DNA from 3 places in the Aeribacillus sp. FSL K6-2848 genome. Region 1 is predicted to be linked to each of the others. Evidence: riboswitches for the same ligand, from Rfam matches in the RefSeq annotation. Region 1 holds a riboswitch; each other region holds the start of a gene.
The links. A riboswitch is a leader RNA that binds a small molecule or an ion and turns the genes downstream of it on or off. The one in region 1 is predicted to bind S-adenosylmethionine.

Region 1 (6,641 bases):
GAATCACGATATGCGCTCCTTCTTCAATCGGACGCTGCAAAACAGGCGTGTAGAACGTATTGTCAACGATCAGCAGCAAATTGTGCTTCCGGGCCAATTCCGCCAACGAGGAAATCGATGTTTCCTGCATAAGCGGATTAGTGGGCGTTTCTAGAAAAATCGCTTTAGTATTTTCGTTTATTAATGATTCCGTATATTCACGAGACGTAAAATCGTCATAGTGGAAGGAAAGACCGTATTTGCGCCACTCTTCTTCAAACAAGCGGTATGTCCCGCCATATAAATCTTTTGAAACGATCAGTTCATCTCCACTTTTAAATAAAGCCATAATCGTCTGAATCGCTGCCATTCCGGAAGAAAATGCAAATCCTTGATCGGCTCCCTCCAATTTGGCTATGGCGTCCTCGACAAGCTCTCTCGTTGGATTTTTTGTCCGAGTGTAATCATAACCTGTTGATTCACCTATTCCTTTATGCCGGTAGGCTGTGGACAAATAAATGGGGGCGCTTACTGTTCCTGTAAGAGCTTCACTTCGATTTCCTAATTGGGCCAAAACTGTTTCAATATTCATCTTTGACTTTCCTCCCTCTATAAATGTTGATATATCAACGGTTGTAGCCGTTTCAGGGGTGTCAAAAAAATATTTTTCGACAAAGTTCCTAACATTATTTCTTAAATATGTGTATATCTTACATTGACTGGGTACGCTTCGCGGCCACTACTGGTTAAATTTGGTTGTAGTGGGGGAAGCGTATGGGATGCACCGTGGATCTCTGCATCGCTGATGATGACGAACCCTCCCATGTCTCTTGGCATCCTTGCGCCTACATTCCTTCGTTCGGTCTAGTCATCAGGCAGAGGCCGGCTAAGCTCCTTTAGGGACTCAAGGTCGAATGGATGATATCGCGCCAGCTTCTCCGTGTCATCCTTGTTGTCTAGAGAATCGAGACTATAGGCATCAAGCAGCCGTTTCGAGGCCAAAGATGTCCTGCATCATTCGCTTCGCATCGAACGCTTGGTGCTTCGTACATACAGCGTGCAATACCTTCAATAATTTTCCGCATAACACCACAATCGATTGCTTCTTCCGCAACGGATTATCAGGACGTGTCGTGTAATAGTCGTGCAGCTGCCGAAACGCTTCGTTGTGGCGGATCATCGGCATCATCACGCGGAAGAGGAGGGCGCGCAACCGCCTTCTTCCACGCTTGGAGATCCGTTTTTGCCCTTTGTGTTGGCCGGAGGAGTTTTCCCGTAAGGTCAGTCCCGCAAGTTTCAATAATTGGCGCGGATCCTGATAGTGGGAAAAACTCCCGATTTCCGATAACAGTTCCACGATCGTCGCATCCCCTAAGCCCGGAACAGTTTTGAGCCATTCGTATTCCACGGATGTTTGCACAAGTTCTGTCAGTTGCTCATTCAGTGCCTCGATTTCTTTCTCCAATTGGCGGTACCGGCGGACAAGTGTGGCGATTTCGATACGGGCCATCTGTTGTCCTTCCGTTACGCCAATGGAGTGTTGGGCCAGTTCCATCAGCTTCTTCGCTTTCGGCTTTTGTGGCGATTGTAATCCCTCACTTTGCCGGTAAAGGGCCAGCACCTCTTCCAGCTCTTTTCCTGCCAGATCACTCGGAAATGGCGTATATTCCAGCACCGCGAGCGCCATTTTCCCAAATGACGGGAAGACTTGGGAAAACTCCGGAAAATATCGATCAAGCCAGCGAATCATTTGATTTCGAATCGCTCCCCGTTCTTCCACCAATTTGGAGCGAAATGTCGCTCCAACGCGCAGTTCGGCCTCCATCCCTTTCAGAATGCGCGGATAGCTGAATCGGCCGTCTTTCACTAACCGGGCAATGACGAGCGCGTCTTTCGCATCATGCTTGGTTGGAAGGTTATCGTCCAGCTCTTTGGAGCGCTTCACGTGCATCGGGTTTGTCATGACGAGAGGAATGCCCTTCTCGTCAAGAAAGTAAGCGAGATTGAGCCAATAATGTCCCGTTGGCTCGATGCCAACGATCACCTCGGTTTTTCCAAATTCCTTCATGGCTTCCACGATGCACTGGTACAACCATTCCAATCCTTCTCTCGATTGCAGAACGGGAAACGGCTTTTTTAACACCCTTCCTCGCTCATCCACAAAGCAGGCATAATGTTTTTTCTTTGCGATATCCATCCCAACAACCAGCGTTTGATCGGTGACTTGATTAATCTTCTTGTTTGAGATAGAATTCATGTATAGTCCTCCTTGGTATCCAAATTAGGGGTCAATTCGTGCGATTGACACCCCCGAATCATACCAAGAGGGCTTTTTTTATTCAAGTCCCCGAAAAAACTTCTAACAGGAATGCTCCTTTTTTAGTTAGTAAAAATGTGCTGCTTTCATTGCCTGTAGAGGAGGCTTGAAAAATAAAACGCCCTCTTCATAAGAAGAAGGCGTTTATTGTTTGGCTCCTTCTTATCTTCCAAGCATATCTTACGGCAAAATGCTTGCTGGATTTAGCACCTTGGTACAAAGGTTATCATGCCGCCGTCCTTGTACCGGTTGCTGAGACTTCTTCGGGCCAGTTCCCTCCGCCTCTCTCGATAAGAATTCCGATATGAACTTTTGATAGGTATAACTTTACCTCAGTTTTAAAAAAAATTCAAGACGTTTCCTGCCAACAATTCCGATAACTTTGATTTATTTTCAGTAAAACTAAAGAAAAATAAGAACTTTCTTTAAATAATCCGTCGATTCTTGAAATGTTTTTTTGCGAAAGCCAAAAGGGAAATTTTTTTGTATGGATCACCTTTGATCCTCCATCATTTCAATGAAGTGGTTTTATTTTCCCCTGAGGCTTCCCAAATTTTAATAGATTTTAAAATATAAATATTCAATTCGGAAGCTGTCGTATTTTTAAGAAAAATTGTGAACGAGGTGATCTTCTTTAGAGGAATTGGAAAATTTTAAGAGTATTTAATAAACAGTGAATGAAACGATTGAATTGGCAAACTAATCGTTTGATAAATTTTTCGCCAACTTCTGTCAAACGAACCCGTACTCCATAAAGCAACTGAACAGAAAACGAAGATGCGATATTTGTTTTGCAGGTGAAGCTGGGAAGCAAAAAAGATGAACATAAACGTGCCGTTGGAAAATTTGCTGAACATTCTTTACTGATGCGCCTTCTCTTTTTTATCAATATTATGGAAAGGAAAGACTGTTTATGATGCTGTATATAATCAACAGCATACGAACCAATAATTTTCATGACGAGCAAATGATGGGGCAAATCAAAATTATGTGAGAAAACGCTTTCTAAAAACTGGAACATCATCAAAACAATGTGTACGGAATTTATTATGATTATGAAAGCGACTACAGAGGAGATTATTTATTAAGTATTGCAATTGAAGAAAATAATGGGGAAGCTTTTAATTGAAATCCCGAGGAACATGAAAATAAAGTTTTTCAAGTAGATAAAACGGACGAACAAGGCATTTTTAAAACTTGGAGTAAGATTTGGAAGCAAGAAGAAACTGGTTTAAGTAGAGCGTGCTTACACATATGATTTTGAAAAATACGGCCCAAATGGAGAAATTGAAATTCATATAGGCGCTGTCTAATAAGTCGATTTTCCGGCTTATAGACGCCCCTTTAATGTTTTAGAAATGTTGATATATCATTAGCATTGCATAAATATAGTTAGAATTTTCTGTTAATTATTTTTTGTGAATTTGTGCCAAAAAGACAAAACCTAAAGAAAGGTGGCACTGCCCATTTGGTAAATATATACAGTTAAACCAGAGCGACAACGACAAAAGGGAGATTATGGACTGGCTCGCCCATCAAATTTTCGCAACCAAACATAAGCTGGTTTCCACAGAGCTCTCTTTAACCAACGAGTAATTCGAAGTAGGGATTTCTTACTTTTCATCTCCAATTGAATGAGAACATGTAAGCAATACGTGATCAGGGCTAAGAAAATTTGATTTTGAATAGCTGTTTCACTCATTCCATAAAAGTGCTTAATTTCTACGTGTTGCTTGAGCCATTTGAAAAAGAGTTCAATAGCCCAGCGAGATCGGTAAATATCACTTATCTCTTCTGGTTTTAAATCAAATCGGTTGGTGATGAAACGAAGTAAGTTCCCTTTTGTGTCCATAACTTCTAGTAGACGAAAGACATTTTCAGTACGATTTTGTGTGGTACCAATGTAGACCATTTTATCGGATAGAACGTGACAATCATCAGGAAGTGAAAATGTATAGACTTCACGAATGACTGCGTTTTTCTTCAGTCTTGAAACGAAGAAATAGCCATCATCTGTCATCCGATCAAAACGTTCATAGTCCACATAACCGCGGTCAAACACATACATGGCTTCTTGATCATCCACTAGGACTTCGAGTTGATTTCGGTCATGTTCTTTTGCTGTCGTAATCACTGCTTTTTCAGGATAGACGGTGTCTTTATCCATGAAAACGAGCCGTAAGTGTAGCTTTACACCAGCTTTTGTTTTACGGAATTTTGCCCATTTATAATGGGTCAAATTCAACGGGAGTGTACTTGAATCAATGATTTTCAGTGGCATATTCTTTCCGTTTTGATAATGGTACCGTTGAATTTTCCAAACAAGATCCAAGAACAAATTGGCAAGAATTAGTGGGTTGATCTGATTGTTTTTTCGGGATAGCTGAGAGGCACTTATCGATTCAAATCCGAGTGCTTTTTGAAGATCTTCGTCTACAAGTGCATCACTCATTTCCTCTAAGCTCGTAAATTCGAGCAGCTGGGCTACCAATAAAAGTTTAATATAGGCTTCTGTTGTCAGCTTTTTTGTGTAATAGTCCTGTTTCAATTCTTTGACTTGTTCGCTAAGTTTTTGAATATTTATGGGTGAAACCCATTTACCAAATGATGAAATTAGTGTATTCTTGTCCATAATGGTTATCCTTTACGATTGGATTTGGACAGGAACCACCTGTACTTCCATTGTAAAGGATTTTTTTGTTTCGAAATCAATAAAAAATTGAACATTCTTAGTATTTTGAATCATCAGATTTAATTACTGCAATGCTAGTGTTGATATATCAATGTTTATAATCTTTCGTTTTCAATGGATTTTGACTTTCTGGACAGCTCCAAACAATGTGAAAAAACGGGAGCTTATTCGAGCGATTTGAATAAAAAGCTCTCACAACAACAGAATCCCAATATACAGGCATAGTCATAAACAACTTTTGGGATAAGCCCTGTTTTAACAACTGCTTCATCTTGAATTTACATCAACAAAATAACCCCCCTATCCAGAAGCCGCATAATATCAAAAAGCTTCTGTATAGGGGGTTTATTACTTAATTCAAAAAGCTTGTATCTACAAGACCTTTAAGATCCGGTTTTTCTTTTAAAAATTTCAAGTCATAAGAAGAGTTAGAAAAGTCTTGAAGAACTTTTTCATCCACTTCGGTTGTATAGCGGACACGTTCCCAAGCGCTGTCGATAATTTCTGGGTCAAGCTCTTGATTTGTTATTTCTTTAATCGATTGAATGGCAATATCGCGTGCTTCCTCTTTGTTTTTATTGATGAAGTCGACTGCTTTTTTGTGGGCTTTGACAATATTTTGAACTAAATCTTTATTTTCTTTAATAAATTTGTTGCTCGTCACTAAAACAGTGTTCGGAAGCGTTGTGCCATAGGCGATATCTTTCGTATCGACAATCACTTTCGCCCCGTCTTTTATTAATAATGAAGCCCAAGGCTCAGGCACAGCGGCTAAATCCACTTTTCCCGATTCAAAGAAAGCTTGATATTGTGCCGGGTTTCCAGTTGTATGCTTTAATGTGCCGCCGATTCTTGATGAAGCAATGTCGTAATCTTGCAAGTACGTTTCAAATTGGACATCGTGAGTGCAGCCGACACCAGGAGTAATGAATGTTTTATTATGAATATCATCTAAGCTTTCGATTCCGCTTTTTTTGCTTGCTACGACGACAGTACCCCCAGATGACGCACCGGCAATAATTTTCACGTCTGCACCATTAGAATAGTTATTCATGACAGGAGCTGGACCGACAAGCCCGGCGTCAATTTCGCCGGTTTTCAACGCTGTCATAAAAGCACCGCCATCCGGAAAAGTTTTATATTCAATCTCTACCTGATCCCCTAGCGCTTCTTCATAGTAGCCCTTTTCCTTCGCAATCATCGCCGGAACATGGTCAATGTTTGGAAAATAGCCGATGACTACTTTATTTTTTCCGCTTTCTTCTTTCCCTGATGCTTCATTTCCTCCACCGGCTCCGCAGGCAGATAAAATACCGATCAGCAGCAAGGAGATAAATGATAGCAACAAACTTTTTCTCTTCATAATCTCAACTTCCTCCTTTATTGTTCAAGCAATCCCCATTTTTTCATCACTTTCTTTTCAATTCTGCTGAAAAAAACTAAATCTACTAAAATTCCAATTAAGGCAATGATAAATATAATGCCCATCACTAACGCCATATCGCCAAAGTCCGATGCGAATTTTAATGTATAGCCTAAACCCGGGCCGGTGCTTAGCAGCTCGCTACCCATTAGGCCTCTCCACCCAAACGCCCAAGCAAGCCTTGCACCAGTTACTGCATGCGGAATGGCTGCAGGAAAAATCACATGAGT
Region 2 (6,641 bases), 230 kb from region 1:
ATGAGCAGGAATCGCCAGCCCGAAAATAGGGTCTTTTACAGTTTCCACCTCATCGAGTTCGCCTTCCAATGCTGCCTGAACCATGGCTCTTGTATAAGCAAGTTTAATTCGTTTTCCTACTCCGTATTCTCCACCGGTCCACCCTGTATTGACTAAAAATACTTTCACATCATGTTCTTCGATTTTTCTTCCGAGCATTTCAGAGTATCTTGTAGCTGGAAGCGGAAGAAATGGTGCGCCAAAGCATGTGGAGAACGTTGTTTTAGGGGAAGTAATACCCCTTTCCGTTCCAGCAAGCTTGCTCGTATAACCGCTTAAGAAATGATACATAGCCTGTTCTTTCGTTAATTTGCTTATTGGCGGTAGAACACCGAACGCATCAGCTGTTAAAAAAATAATTGTGTTAGGGTGACCCGCAATGCTCGGTTTAGCAATATTGTCAATCGCTTCAATTGGATAAGCCGCACGGGTGTTTTCTGTTAATAAGGAGTTGTCATAATCAGGAATTCGTGTCGATTCATCAACCACAACGTTTTCCAAAACGGAACCGAATCGAATCGCGTTATAAATTTGAGGTTCTTTTTCTTCAGACAAACCGATGCATTTTGCATAACAGCCGCCTTCAATATTAAAAATACCAGATGAAGACCAGCCGTGTTCATCATCACCAATTAATCGGCGTTTTGGATCGGCGGAAAGTGTTGTTTTGCCTGTTCCCGATAAACCGAAAAAGAGCGCGACATCGCCTTCTTGACCGACATTGGCGGAGCAGTGCATTGAAAATATATCTCTTTCTGGAAGCAGGAAGTTCATGACGGAAAAGATAGACTTTTTCATCTCGCCTGCATATTCAGTTCCGCCGATCAGGATTATTCTCTTTTCAAAAGAAATAATGATAAATGCTTCTGAGTTCGTTCCATCCACAGCTGGATCTGCTTTAAAGGAAGGAGCGGAAACAATCGTAAACGGATTTTTATGCTCCTTTAAATCGTCTTGGCTTTTCGGACGGATAAACAGTTGGCGAGCAAATAAATTTTGCCACGCCAATTCATTGACCACTTGAATTGGAAGACGATATTTTTTGTCAGCTCCGGCAAATCCGTTAAAAACATAAATTTCATCTCTATTTTTTAAATATTGTATGACTTTTAAGTACAGTTTTTCAAAAACTTCTGATGAAATTGGCTTGTTGACGGGTCCCCAATCAATTAAATGCTTGACAGAATCTTCTTCAACGATGAATTTATCTTCTGGTGACCGGCCGGTATATTTGCCTGTTGTAACCGAAACTGCACCTGTATTTGTTAAAAAACCTTCTTTCCTAGCTAAAACTTTTTCTACAAGTCGTGCGACTGGTAAATTATGATATGCATTTGGTCCGCTGATCAACGAAGCTAATTCATTTGATACATCTACAATATTCATATACATACCATCCTTTTTTTGCATATTTGAAATGGTTTTATAGAAATAGTATAACACATTCGAAAAAATAATCCATCCTATTTATCGATTTTTGAAAATAATGTTTTTACTATATATTTTGCCTTCATTTTTGGGCATCATACGAATCATGATTGATCAGCTGATCCTGAAATAATGGATATCAGATGATTTGGAAAATTACAGAGAAGCTTTATTTATTGTTGACAAGTACTTTTTTGCTCCTGTATGATATACATTTGAACGGATACTCTTATCCCGAGTTGGCGGAGGGACAGGCCCTATGAAGCCCAGCAACCGGCTCGTTGAAAGAAGACAGTAGAATATGGCTTTCAAAATCGCGGTATTCTATGGACATACAACATGATGCGAAAGAATTCCATATTCATAGACGAGCAATGGTGCTAACCTGATGCAAGGTTATATCCTTGAACGATAAGAGTGAAAGGCAATGATGTTTATAACAACCTTTCCTCTGGCAGGGAAGGTTTTTTCTATGTATAAGAGAAATCTCGTTTAGCCAAGTTTTTCTTATCGTACGCAATTTTGATATGTATACAATAGTGGCGAGGGAATGAGTTCCGTGTCAATGTCAAGGAGTGTAGCACTCCATAAACATCATTTTAAGTTTGAGGAGGATGCAGTAAATGACAAAAAAGCGCCGTCTGTTTACATCTGAATCCGTAACGGAAGGGCATCCGGACAAAATTTGCGACCAAATTTCAGATGCGATTTTAGATGCCATTTTAGAAAAAGATCCGAACGCACGTGTAGCTTGCGAAACATCTGTCACAACCGGACTTGTATTAGTCAGTGGAGAAATTACGACAAGCACGTATGTGGATATACCAAAAATTGTGCGAGAAACGGTCAAAGAGATCGGCTATACGAGAGCTAAATACGGTTTTGATGCTGAAACTTGTGCTGTTTTAACATCAATTGATGAGCAATCACCCGATATTGCTGCAGGGGTGGATAAAGCTTTAGAAGCGCGAGAAGGACAAATGACTGATGAAGAAATTGAAGCGATTGGCGCTGGAGATCAAGGGTTAATGTTCGGTTTTGCATGCAATGAAACGAAGGAATTAATGCCTCTCCCGATTTCCATTGCCCATAAGCTTTCACGCCGGCTTACAGAAGTTAGAAAAAGCGAAGAAATTCCTTATTTGCGTCCGGACGGAAAGACGCAAGTTACGGTAGAATATGATGAAAATGAACAGCCGGTTAGAATTGACACAATTGTCATATCGACTCAACACCATCCGGAGGCAACTTTAGAACAAATTAAGCAGGATATTAAAGAAAAAGTAATTGATCTGGTTGTTCCAAAAGAACTGATCGATGAAGAAACAAAATATTTCATCAACCCTACCGGACGTTTCGTTATTGGCGGACCACAAGGAGATGCAGGATTAACGGGACGAAAAATCATTGTCGATACTTACGGAGGCTATGCGCGCCATGGCGGAGGAGCTTTCTCAGGAAAAGATCCGACGAAGGTAGACCGATCTGCAGCTTATGCGGCTCGTTATGTAGCGAAAAATATTGTCGCAGCCGGACTTGCAGACAAATGCGAGGTTCAGCTGGCCTATGCAATTGGTGTAGCGAAACCTGTCTCTATTTCTGTTGATACGTTCGGTACTGGCAAAGTAAGCGAAGATGTTTTAGTTGAATTAATTCGCAATAACTTTGATTTGCGCCCAGCTGGCATTATAAAAATGCTTGACTTGCGCCGCCCGATTTACAAACAGACAGCTGCTTACGGTCATTTCGGACGCAACGATCTAGATTTGCCATGGGAACGCACAGATAAAGCGGAAGCTTTGCGCGAACAAGCTCATCAATATTTGTAAAATAAAAAAGGTGTCCAATGCGATGCATGCATTAGACACCTTTTTGCTTTTACGGTCCGAATGCGACAAAACAGATGGTGCCTGCTGAAGCTCCTAGAACTATTCCCGCCAGCACATCTGAAGGGTAGTGTAGGCCAAGAAAAATTCTTGATAGTGCCACACTGAATGCGAGAGGAAGCAAAATCCATGTTAAGGCTGGAAAAAAGAGCAAAAATGGTGTTGCCACTGAAAATACAGCTGTCGTATGTCCAGAAGGAAATGAATGGTCAGTTAACGGATTTTCTAACACTTTTGTTTCAAATAATGTAAGATAAGGCCGTCTGCGTGGATAAATTCTTTTCACAATGAAAACCGGAATATGACTGAAAAAAAGAGCAGCTGAACTTGCCAAGGCAACAGTTTTTACAGGTTCATTAAAAAATAACATCAGCATTAAACATGTTGCAATTGAAAAAACAGCCCCTCCTAAATGAGTAATATACCGAAAATAAACATTCAGTCCTTTTCGTTCAAAATGCGAATTAATCAGTTTGAACAACTTGCACTCAAATTGGTAAAGCTGATTCAGCAGTCTGCCCATGTTAAAGTTCCTCTTTTCAAAAAGCAAAAATTCTTATAAAAAATTTTCTCTCATATTTATGTAAACTTCAACAAATCTAATAAAAATTTTACAAAATTTTAAAAATACATGAAGCTGCCCGGTAAAGAATGACATTTGAAAGAGAAAGTTTTAAAATGTTTTTATAAGCAATTTATATGTTGTTCATACGAGCAATATTTTTATAATATTGAGCTTTTTCGATATACTCGCGACGGATGCGTTCCATATCTTGAAGATCTTCTTCTGTTAATTCTCTAATCACTTTGGCGGGTCTTCCGAATGCTAAAGTTTTCTCAGGTATCTTTTTGCCTGGCGGGACAAGACTGCCTGCACCGATAAAAGCGCCTTTTCCGATTTCTGCTCCATCCAGAATAATCGAACCCATTCCAATTAGAGCTCCTTTCCGCACAATCGCACTATGGAGCAGAACTTGATGGCCGACGGTTACATCATCTTCAATAATTAACGGTTTATTTGGGCTCTGGTGCAGACAGCATTGGTCTTGAATATTGACCCGATTTCCAATAATAGTTGGGGCGACGTCACCGCGGATAACCGTCTGAAACCAAATGCTTGATTCATCTCCTATTTGAACATCGCCGGTGATTGTGACAAAATCAGCTATATAAGCCGAATCGCTAATTATAGGTTTTTTGTCTTTATATGGATAAATAACCATGGGAACCATCCTTTTCTTTTTTTCATATTATAACAAATTTTCCGTCATGTTCGGAAAGGAGTTAATTTATGTGGAAATGGGTAAGTTCTAGTCCTAAAGCTGCGATTGTCATCATTCATGGAGCTTTAGAACATCATGGACGTTACAAATGGCTGATAAAAAAGTGGCAAACAAACGGGTACCATGTTGTCATGGGGGATTTGCCAGGACAAGGAAATTCATCCTCCAGACGGGGACATGTCCAATCGTTTGATGAATATATTGATGAAGTTGACCGTTGGATCAGGGAGGCTCAATCTTTCCAATTGCCGCTTTTTTTGCTGGGGCATAGCATGGGCGGTTTAATAGCCATACGTACGCTGCAGAGAAATAAAATTCCGTTAAACGGGGTCATTTTATCTTCGCCATGTTTAGGAATTTTGCAAAAACCGAGTAAAGCGCTCGATCTTTTGGCAAAAGGATTAAATATTTTCGCGCCTAGGGTACGCTTTGATTCCGGTTTGACAGTTGAGATGGCAACGAGAAATAAGGAAATTCAAGACATAAACAGAAACGACTCCCTTTACGTAAGAAAAGTTTCTGTGCGCTGGTACAGAGAGCTTCTTCATGCCATTGAACTAGCATTTCAGCAGCTTCCGCAGTTTCCAGATGTCCCTCTTTTCGTCATGCAGGGAGGAGAAGACAAAATTGTTGATAAATCAGCAGTTCAAAAATGGTATAGTCAGTTGAATCTCACGGAAAAGAGCTATAAAGAATGGGAAGGACTATATCACGAAATTTTTAATGAACCGGAAAGAGAACTTGTTTTTCAAGATGCGTTGAGATTTACAGAAAGCCATTTAACATAAACACTGGAATTTTACAATGAAGAGGTGAGTTGATCTTTGAGTATACCTGAACACCCTATCAGCCTTATGTCAAGAGTTTATAGGGAAATTCTTCCGACCGTCCATTATTACTTAGATGGGTGGAAAAAAAAGGCTGAGGAAATACCGAATCCTGAATTGAGAAAGCAGGCGCTTGCAAGCATAAATACGAAGGCATTTCATTGCGAAGGAGGAAGCATTTTAGCGCTTTTGTCGAACTCTCATATAGAGGAATGCATAGAGTTTATCGTTGCTTATCAAACGATTAGCGATTACTTGGATAATTTATGCGACAGAAGCACTTCTTTTGATCCGGAAGATTTCCGCATGCTGCACCAATCAATGAAGGATGCGCTGTCGATTCATGCAGAATTAAAAAATTACTACCAATTTCGTGAGGACCAAGATGACGGCGGATATTTAAAAGAGCTTGTCATGACATGCCAAAGAATGCTGAGCCAATTGGAGAACTATCCGGTTATAGCTGGCTATTTGATGGAGCTTTGCGAATATTATTGTGAACTGCAAGTACATAAGCATGTAATAGAAGAGGAAAGAGTGCCAAGGCTAGTACAGTGGTTCGAACAATATAAATCTTCCCTCCCGGATATGCGGTGGTATGAATTTTCTGCCTGCGCTGGATCGACATTGGGCATTTTTTGTTTAGTCGCCTATGCATTTCAGCCCAGCTTTAACGAAGCGATTGCCAAAAAAATTAAAGATGGTTACTTTCCATATGTGCAAGGGCTTCACATTTTATTGGATTACTTTATTGATCAAGAGGAGGATCAATTGGAGGGCGATTTAAATTTTTGCAGTTTTTATGAAAGCACATCAGAAATGATGGAACGATTAGCTCATTTTGTACATGAAGCGGACAAAAATTTAAAAGGTATTCCGAACGAAAATTTTCATAAATTAATTAACCGCGGATTGCTCGGCATTTATTTATCTGATGACAAAGTATTAGTACATAAAGATTTAGGAAAGCTGGCTAAAAAATTAATAAAAAAAGGAGGAACAACCTCCGTTTTCTTTTATGTGAATGCTAGGGCATATCGAACGTTCCGAAAATGGAATTTGATTAAATCTTCTTGATGGATAAAGCTAGCCGGGATATTATTCCCGGCTATTTTGCTTGTGCGCCCGGCATGGGTGTAATCTATAGGGTGAAAGTCCCGAGCTGCGAAGGCAGAAGT
Region 3 (6,641 bases), 2.3 Mb from region 1:
TAAAGCTTGCATTTACATAGGCGAAAAAAAGGTTTGCAATCACATTCCCAATATCGAACCCAGCAGGTCCATAAAAAGCAAACTCAGGATCGATTATTTTTGTTGAATCTTCCTTTATAAAAATGGAACCGGTATGAAGGTCGCCGTGGAGGAGGGACTGTGCTTTTGTCATAAAATCAAACTTCAGTTTAGCTGTTTCCAATGCAAGCTTTGAATCATTCCAAATTTCTTCACGGATGAATTCTCTCGTTTCTGGAAATACATCATTTTGCTCACAATCGTAAAAAGGTTCTGTATACACGAGATCTTCTGTTATTTCACATAATTCTGGGTTTGTAAATTTTTGCACCAATGCTTTCTTCTCTTTATGATCGATAACGGCATCTGAAGTAAGCAATAAGGTGTTGACAAGAAACGTTGTAATATGGTCGGCAAACAAAGGAAATTTTTTATGTTTTAAAAGAGCTGTCCTCATAATTTCATGGTCAGATAGATCATCCATCACACAACAATTCATAATCGGATCATACGAATAAACCTTAGGTACAAATCCAGGCGCTAATTCCCCTTGCAGCTTCAATGCTTCGCTTTCAATCCGATTGCGATCTGGCGAAACTTTAAAGGCGTCTGAAATACGTGCAACCGGACCAGCTTGTTTAATAATGACAGACTGACCGCTATTTTGATCAACGACTCGAAATACATAATTTAAGTTGCCATCGCCAATCTCTCGGCATTCCAATTCTGCGTTTTGTTCAAAAATATCGAGTTTTTTCTGTACATATTCGATGACATCTTGCTCAGTCATCGTAAAATATGTTGTAAAATCCTTCAAAAAAATTCCCTCCTCTATCTTTATTTGTCATAAAGCGAAAAAAGAGTCTTTCATAATATCCATTCACAATATGGGGACGACATTATTACAAGACCACTTCGTCACCTGCTTGTAAAAGCGATTTCGGCAAATGCTCCAAATGGATTCGGATTTCTAGATCCAAAGCAGCCGCCGCATCCATTAAATAGAGGGGGCTGTCTAACAAGTCGATTTTCCGGCTTATAGACGCCCCTTTAATGTTTTAGAAACGTTGATATATCAATGCTTATGATGTTTCGTTTTCAGTAGATTTTGACTTTCTAAGACAGCCCCTTCCCAAAAATATAAATCTGCATCATTTATTCTTGATTTTCCCCATCCCGCCATAATACTTGATAATTTATCTGTGTTTACTTGGTTTTCAAGTGAAACTATATCCTCTTGTAACATGAGACAAGCCTATTTTTGTGGTGCTCTTCAGCTGCAAACTTCTTCGCTAAAATGTGTAAACCTATTAAAACCGGGTCAGCAGCCGCTGTGGTATTTTCATAGTTTTTTTGCATTCAGGAACATTGTTCACTGAGCTGGATGATTGTGTATCCGAAGAGCAGACAGTTATATGAAAAAGATGATGTTAAGCTTGCAGCTGTGAACGTTTAAAGCCGCTTTTTCATAAATTCTTTAAAAACTTAATTTACTTCTTCTTTTTCGTAAACAGGCACCCAGCCTTCTTCTGACACAAAGATGCGGATCGCAACAACTTTTCGGTCATCAGCTAATGTGAAATAGTGGCGTCTGCCCTCTGGAACAGAAATAAGGTCTCCCGGATTAAGATGCACTTCAAAAAATTTTCCGTCCTGTCCTTGAATAACAAAAATTCCATGGCCGCTAACAATAAAGCGCACTTCATCATCTGTATGATGATGTTCACGCTGAAAATTTTTCAGCAGCTCTTCAAGGTTTGGCGTATGATCTGCTAAAGAAATGACATCCCAAGCTTTGTAGCCGCGTCTTGCTGAAATATCTTTAATTTCATTTTCAAAAGATTGTAAAATCGTTTGTTTTTCCTCATCATTTAAAAGATATTTCTCTTTTAAATGCTCTGGTAATTTGGCAATATCCCATTGCTCGTAAATAACACCTTGTTGATTTAAAAATGAAATCACTTCCTCTTGATTGCTGATAACTTCGTTTGTTCCTTGAATTTTAATCGTTGTCATGTAAAATACCTCCTTAAAATGTTTAATTATTTAAAGCTCCTGTACTCGCAAGGAGACCGGCTTTTGCTTGAATAAGAGCAAGCTGATACTGAAATAAAAATTCACAAGCTTCTAAAATTTTCTTTGCTTCAAAGCCATCTTTTCCCCATACAGTAATTCCGTGGTTGCGAATAAGAACTGCCCCTTTATCCTCCTCCACGAAATCGCCCAAAGTGCTTGCTAATGTAGGAATATGGGCATAATTATAAATAATCGGAATCTGTAATTCTGCATCTTCCTCCCAGCGGTCAAACGCTTTTATCAGTTCTTGTCCTTGAAATACAATTTTCCCAGCGTCACCATAAAGTTCAGAGATGACATTATTTGCAACCGTATGTACATGCAGGCTGCAGCCGGCTTTGCTTCTTTTATATATTTCGCAATGCAACAGCGTTTCTGCCGAAGGCTTCAGCTGTGTTGCGCCTACAGGATTTCCTTCTCCATCAACAAGCAAAAAATCTTCCTTCGTTTTTTTTCGTTTATCTTTGCCGCTTGCGGTCACAAGAAACTGAAGCGGGGAATCTTGAACTTTTATGGCTAAATTGCCGCTTGTCCCCATAAACCAATCCCTCGCAGCAAGCTCCTCTTTAATCTCCGCAAGCTCATGAACACGAGTTAAAACGACACTCATTTTGCGCCACCTTTTTCTTCTATGAAATTTGTTTTGTTTATTGTCTTCTCTAAAATGTCAATACAGTCGTAAAATGTTTCGAAAGATTGATAAGGAATAGAAAATTCTTGACATTTTTTTGATAAATAATCACGTGCAATAACTGTATCTGCAATCTTCGCGGCTTCTAAATCTGTGACGGAATCCCCGATGATGATGGAATGAGTGTCAGCATTTGCAATTTGCCGAATAATTGTCGGTTTGCAGCACCCACAATTTTGGTTGGGACATTTTTCATCACACGTATAAGGCCAATGAATGGTGATCGTTTCTCCGCTAAAATCCGCTTTATTGCAAAACAGTGCGGTAATAGAATCAAAAGGCTGCAACAGCGGTTTAATAAAAAAATCGATTCCGCCGCTGACAATGTATAAAGGAATGTTCATGTTTTTCGCATAATGAACAAAGTCGCGAAATCCTTCCCTTATTTCTGCAGTTTCTAAAATATAGTGAATGATGTCACCCTTTAAAGAAGATGGAAGAAGTGCAAACATCTTGCCGACTCCTTCCTGAATACTAATCGACTGGGAAAGGACGCCATCCTTCAATTGCTCCCACTCTTTTGGAGCGAAACGCTTCATGATGCTAACGATGTTATCTTTTTTTGTCACCGTTCCATCAAAATCACAAAATATTACTGGCTTCAATTGGACGGTGCCTCCTTCCATCCCCAGAGCCGAATTGCTTTTTGTAATTCTATGTCTTCAGCTGCTTCATTAAGGGGAACACCCCGGGAAACAGCGTCAACTGCCTGACGGAAAGCTTTTCCTCCGCCTTTAGCACCTTGCGGGTGACCGTGAACACCGCCTCCTGCATTAATGACGCAATCTTTTCCAAAATCATGAATTAAAATGGGAACAAGACCCGGGTGAATGCCAGCAGATGGAACAGGAAAAACTGGTTTTAAAACTGATTCCTTCACCAATTCTTCTTTCACTTTTAAAACTTTGTCACGCTCCAATGCAACGCTGCCATATGGTGAAGGGAACAACGAAAAATCTGCTCCAGCAATTCTTATCAATTTTCCAAGCAATAAGGAATGAGAGAGCCCATATTTTTCGGATGAAGTAAACGATCCGCTAAACGCCGGATGAGCCATAATTGGGAGGGCGATTTCATCATCTTCCCTTAATGCTTGCAGCACATCGAGGCCATATGTAAAAACATTAAATAGCAAAATATCGGCACCTAATTCTTTTGCTTTTCTTGCCTTATCTTTCAATTCAAATGTTTTTCCCGTCAAATTGACCGCATACAAAGTTCGGTGCCCTTTTTCTTGATACACGTTATCAAGAACTTTTTTGCCTTCCTTTATTCTTGTTTCAAATGATGTGAGCGAATTTTCAAAAAGTATTTCGTCATCCTTTACTAAGTCGACGCCCCCGAGAGCCTGCTCCCGCAATTGGGCAAGAAGGTAATCCATATCACGTCCAATTACACCTTTAAAGATGCTCATCACTAACGGTCTGTCGTAAACGCCAAGTTTTTCTCGTAACCCCTGAATTCCAAATCGAGGACCTGGAAAATACCGAAAGATCTCATCGTCAAACTGCAAATCTAGTAATTTTATTTCTCCATCTAGTGATAATTTTCCAAAAGTTGTCGTTAAGATGGCAGGAATGTCTTTAGAAAAGTTTTCTCCCGGAAAGCGAATGTGAAGCTGTGCAATCGTTTTGCCGGAGGATGGATCCTCGCCTGTTTCTTTTATTTCAACCACTTGTCCTTTATGCTTTTTTAACTGCTCTTGCACTAAAAGAGGAAGGTCAGTCCACGAACCTACCGTTAATCCAAGAGCAATGCCTTCTGCTTTTTTTTCTAAATCTTCTCGTTTCGCAATGATTTGGTATACTGCTGTTACGTGACCCATTTTTTCAATCCTCTTCATTAAATATTGTTATATAAATAAAACCTCTTCAATAAGAAGAGGTTTTTTGTCAAAACAACTTCTTATCTTTCAACATCTCTGTTGGGAGAATTAGCACCGTGCTCATCATATGAGTCGGTTGCCGGGCTTCATTGGGCTCATCCCTCCACCTGCTCTTGATAAGAGTTTTATTATTAACTTTATAATTCTTATTCATTTACTTGGATTATGCCACTATCCTTCCACCCTGTCAACACTTTTTTACATCATATTCGATTCAAATTCGCTTACATTTTTCTGATGGCATGCTACAATTATTTAATGGTGCAGTTTAATTAAAGGAGAAATGATTTTTATGGAAACTTATACAACCCTCAAAAAGATTACTCCTTCCTATGATCCTTGGGAAGCTTATTTAGATATGAAGGAATACGGTGAATTAACATTATCAAATATAGAATTTACCACCACCACAATCTGCAATATGCGATGTGAGCATTGCGCTGTAGGATACACTTTATCTCCGAAAGATCCGGAAGGGCTGCCGCTCGATTTACTTTTAAAAAGGCTAGACGAAGTGCCGACATTGCGATCCCTTTCGATTACCGGCGGGGAGCCGATGCTTTCGATAAAATCTGTGGAAAATTATGTCGTTCCCATTTTAAAATACGCACATGAACGCGGGATACGAACCCAAATCAATTCCAATTTAACATTGGACTTGAAACGCTATGAAAAAATTATCCCGTATTTAGATGTTTTGCATATTTCCCATAACTGGGGAACAGTCGATGATTTTGTTGAAGCCGGATTTGCAATGATGAAAAAGAAGCCTCCATATAAAGAACGTGCAAAATATTTTGAACGAATCATTGAAAACTCTAGAGCTCTGGCTGAAGCGGGAGTAATTGTTTCAGCGGAGACGATGCTGAATAAACGGACGGTTCCTCATCTTGAAAAAATCCATAGACAAATTGTAGACGAAATGAAATGTCAACGCCATGAGGTGCATCCAATGTATCCAAGTGATTTCGCTAGCAATCTTGAAACGCTCAGCTTGGATGAGATACGCGAAGCAATTCATAAGCTTTTGGATATCCGCGACGAATCAGTGTGGATGCTGTTTGGAACACTCCCGTTTTACGCTTGCAGCGACAATGAGGAAGATTTAGCATTGCTGAAGCGATTGAGAGAAAGCAAAAACGTGACTGTTCGAAATGACCCTGACGGCAGATCCCGTCTCAATGTCAATATTTTTACAGGGGACATTATTGTGACAGATTTCGGCGATGTACCGCCGCTTGGAAACATCAAAAAAGATACTCTTTTATCAGCCTATGAAAAATGGATGCAATCCCCGATTGCCCAACAGCTGAATTGCCATTGTCCAAACGTAGCGTGTCTTGGACCGAATCTTTTAGTGAAAAATAGTTATTACCGAGACTTAGATTTTACAAAAAGAAAAGCGCGCATATAAATAAAAGGGCTTGGGCTTCTTTCGGCAATATATTTGCCTTTCGCCCGCCCTTTTCTATTATCTAGGCTGATTGGTAATAAGAAAGTGGAAGGATGCCCGATCCTGCACAGGAATCCATGCTCCAATGCCTTGTTGCGTAACATTTTTGACAACAATTTGCTTCTTGCTTCCCTTTAACATTAAATACACTTCTCCGTAAGTGACTTTTCCTTTTTCGTTGACAGCGGGAACGTATGCGTATAAATACCCCATTTTTTTCGGCGGGATATTATATACTTGATTTTTTTTCGTCCCGAAGCCGACAATTGTTTCAAATGCTAGCGGCATTTTCGATTTCTTTGCCGCCTTCATCAGCATCATTTTTTTGACATCTTTATGATCAGAAATTCTAGCGGTTAATCCTCCTTTAACCCGTTTTTGCGCCTCCTGTTTATAGCTAATTTGAACGGGCGACTTACCGCCTCGATTGTCAAAAAAGTTTGTATTGATTTTTTGATACTCCCAATTGACTGTTGTTTCCTCAGATTCATAATTCAATGCCCACCGTCCCAAGTAAA

Region 2: it holds a riboswitch for S-adenosylmethionine, as region 1 does, so the genes downstream of both, metK (methionine adenosyltransferase) here and NSS70_RS06595 (IS110 family transposase) in region 1, are expected to answer to the same signal.
Region 3: it holds a riboswitch for S-adenosylmethionine, as region 1 does, so the genes downstream of both, NSS70_RS17580 (2,3-diketo-5-methylthiopentyl-1-phosphate enolase) here and NSS70_RS06595 (IS110 family transposase) in region 1, are expected to answer to the same signal.

What each region holds. Positions count from the first base shown of each region.
Region 1 covers NZ_JBBOQQ010000001.1:1,309,153-1,315,793, reverse strand. The annotation lists gene NSS70_RS06600 (methionine biosynthesis PLP-dependent protein) at 1-571, opposite strand, end outside; gene NSS70_RS06595 (IS110 family transposase) at 959-2,236, opposite strand; SAM riboswitch class I at 2,456-2,593, opposite strand; gene NSS70_RS06590 (IS4 family transposase) at 3,813-4,928, opposite strand; gene NSS70_RS06585 (aliphatic sulfonate ABC transporter substrate-binding protein) at 5,341-6,351, opposite strand; gene NSS70_RS06580 (ABC transporter permease) at 6,369-6,641, opposite strand, start outside.
Region 2 covers NZ_JBBOQQ010000001.1:1,077,266-1,083,906, forward strand. The annotation lists gene pckA (phosphoenolpyruvate carboxykinase (ATP)) at 1-1,425, opposite strand, end outside; SAM riboswitch class I at 1,694-1,885, shown strand; gene metK (methionine adenosyltransferase) at 2,091-3,296, shown strand; gene NSS70_RS05505 (phosphatase PAP2 family protein) at 3,346-3,876, opposite strand; gene NSS70_RS05510 (gamma carbonic anhydrase) at 4,049-4,576, opposite strand; gene NSS70_RS05515 (alpha/beta hydrolase) at 4,645-5,424, shown strand; gene NSS70_RS05520 (tetraprenyl-beta-curcumene synthase family protein) at 5,461-6,540, shown strand.
Region 3 covers NZ_JBBOQQ010000001.1:3,628,368-3,635,008, forward strand. The annotation lists gene mtnK (S-methyl-5-thioribose kinase) at 1-835, opposite strand, end outside; gene NSS70_RS17560 (hypothetical protein) at 1,094-1,264, opposite strand; gene NSS70_RS17565 (1,2-dihydroxy-3-keto-5-methylthiopentene dioxygenase) at 1,504-2,034, opposite strand; gene NSS70_RS17570 (methylthioribulose 1-phosphate dehydratase) at 2,057-2,704, opposite strand; gene NSS70_RS17575 (2-hydroxy-3-keto-5-methylthiopentenyl-1-phosphate phosphatase) at 2,701-3,390, opposite strand; gene NSS70_RS17580 (2,3-diketo-5-methylthiopentyl-1-phosphate enolase) at 3,387-4,610, opposite strand; SAM riboswitch class I at 4,688-4,793, opposite strand; gene yfkAB (radical SAM/CxCxxxxC motif protein YfkAB) at 4,963-6,084, shown strand; gene NSS70_RS17590 (YfkD famly protein) at 6,142-6,641, opposite strand, start outside.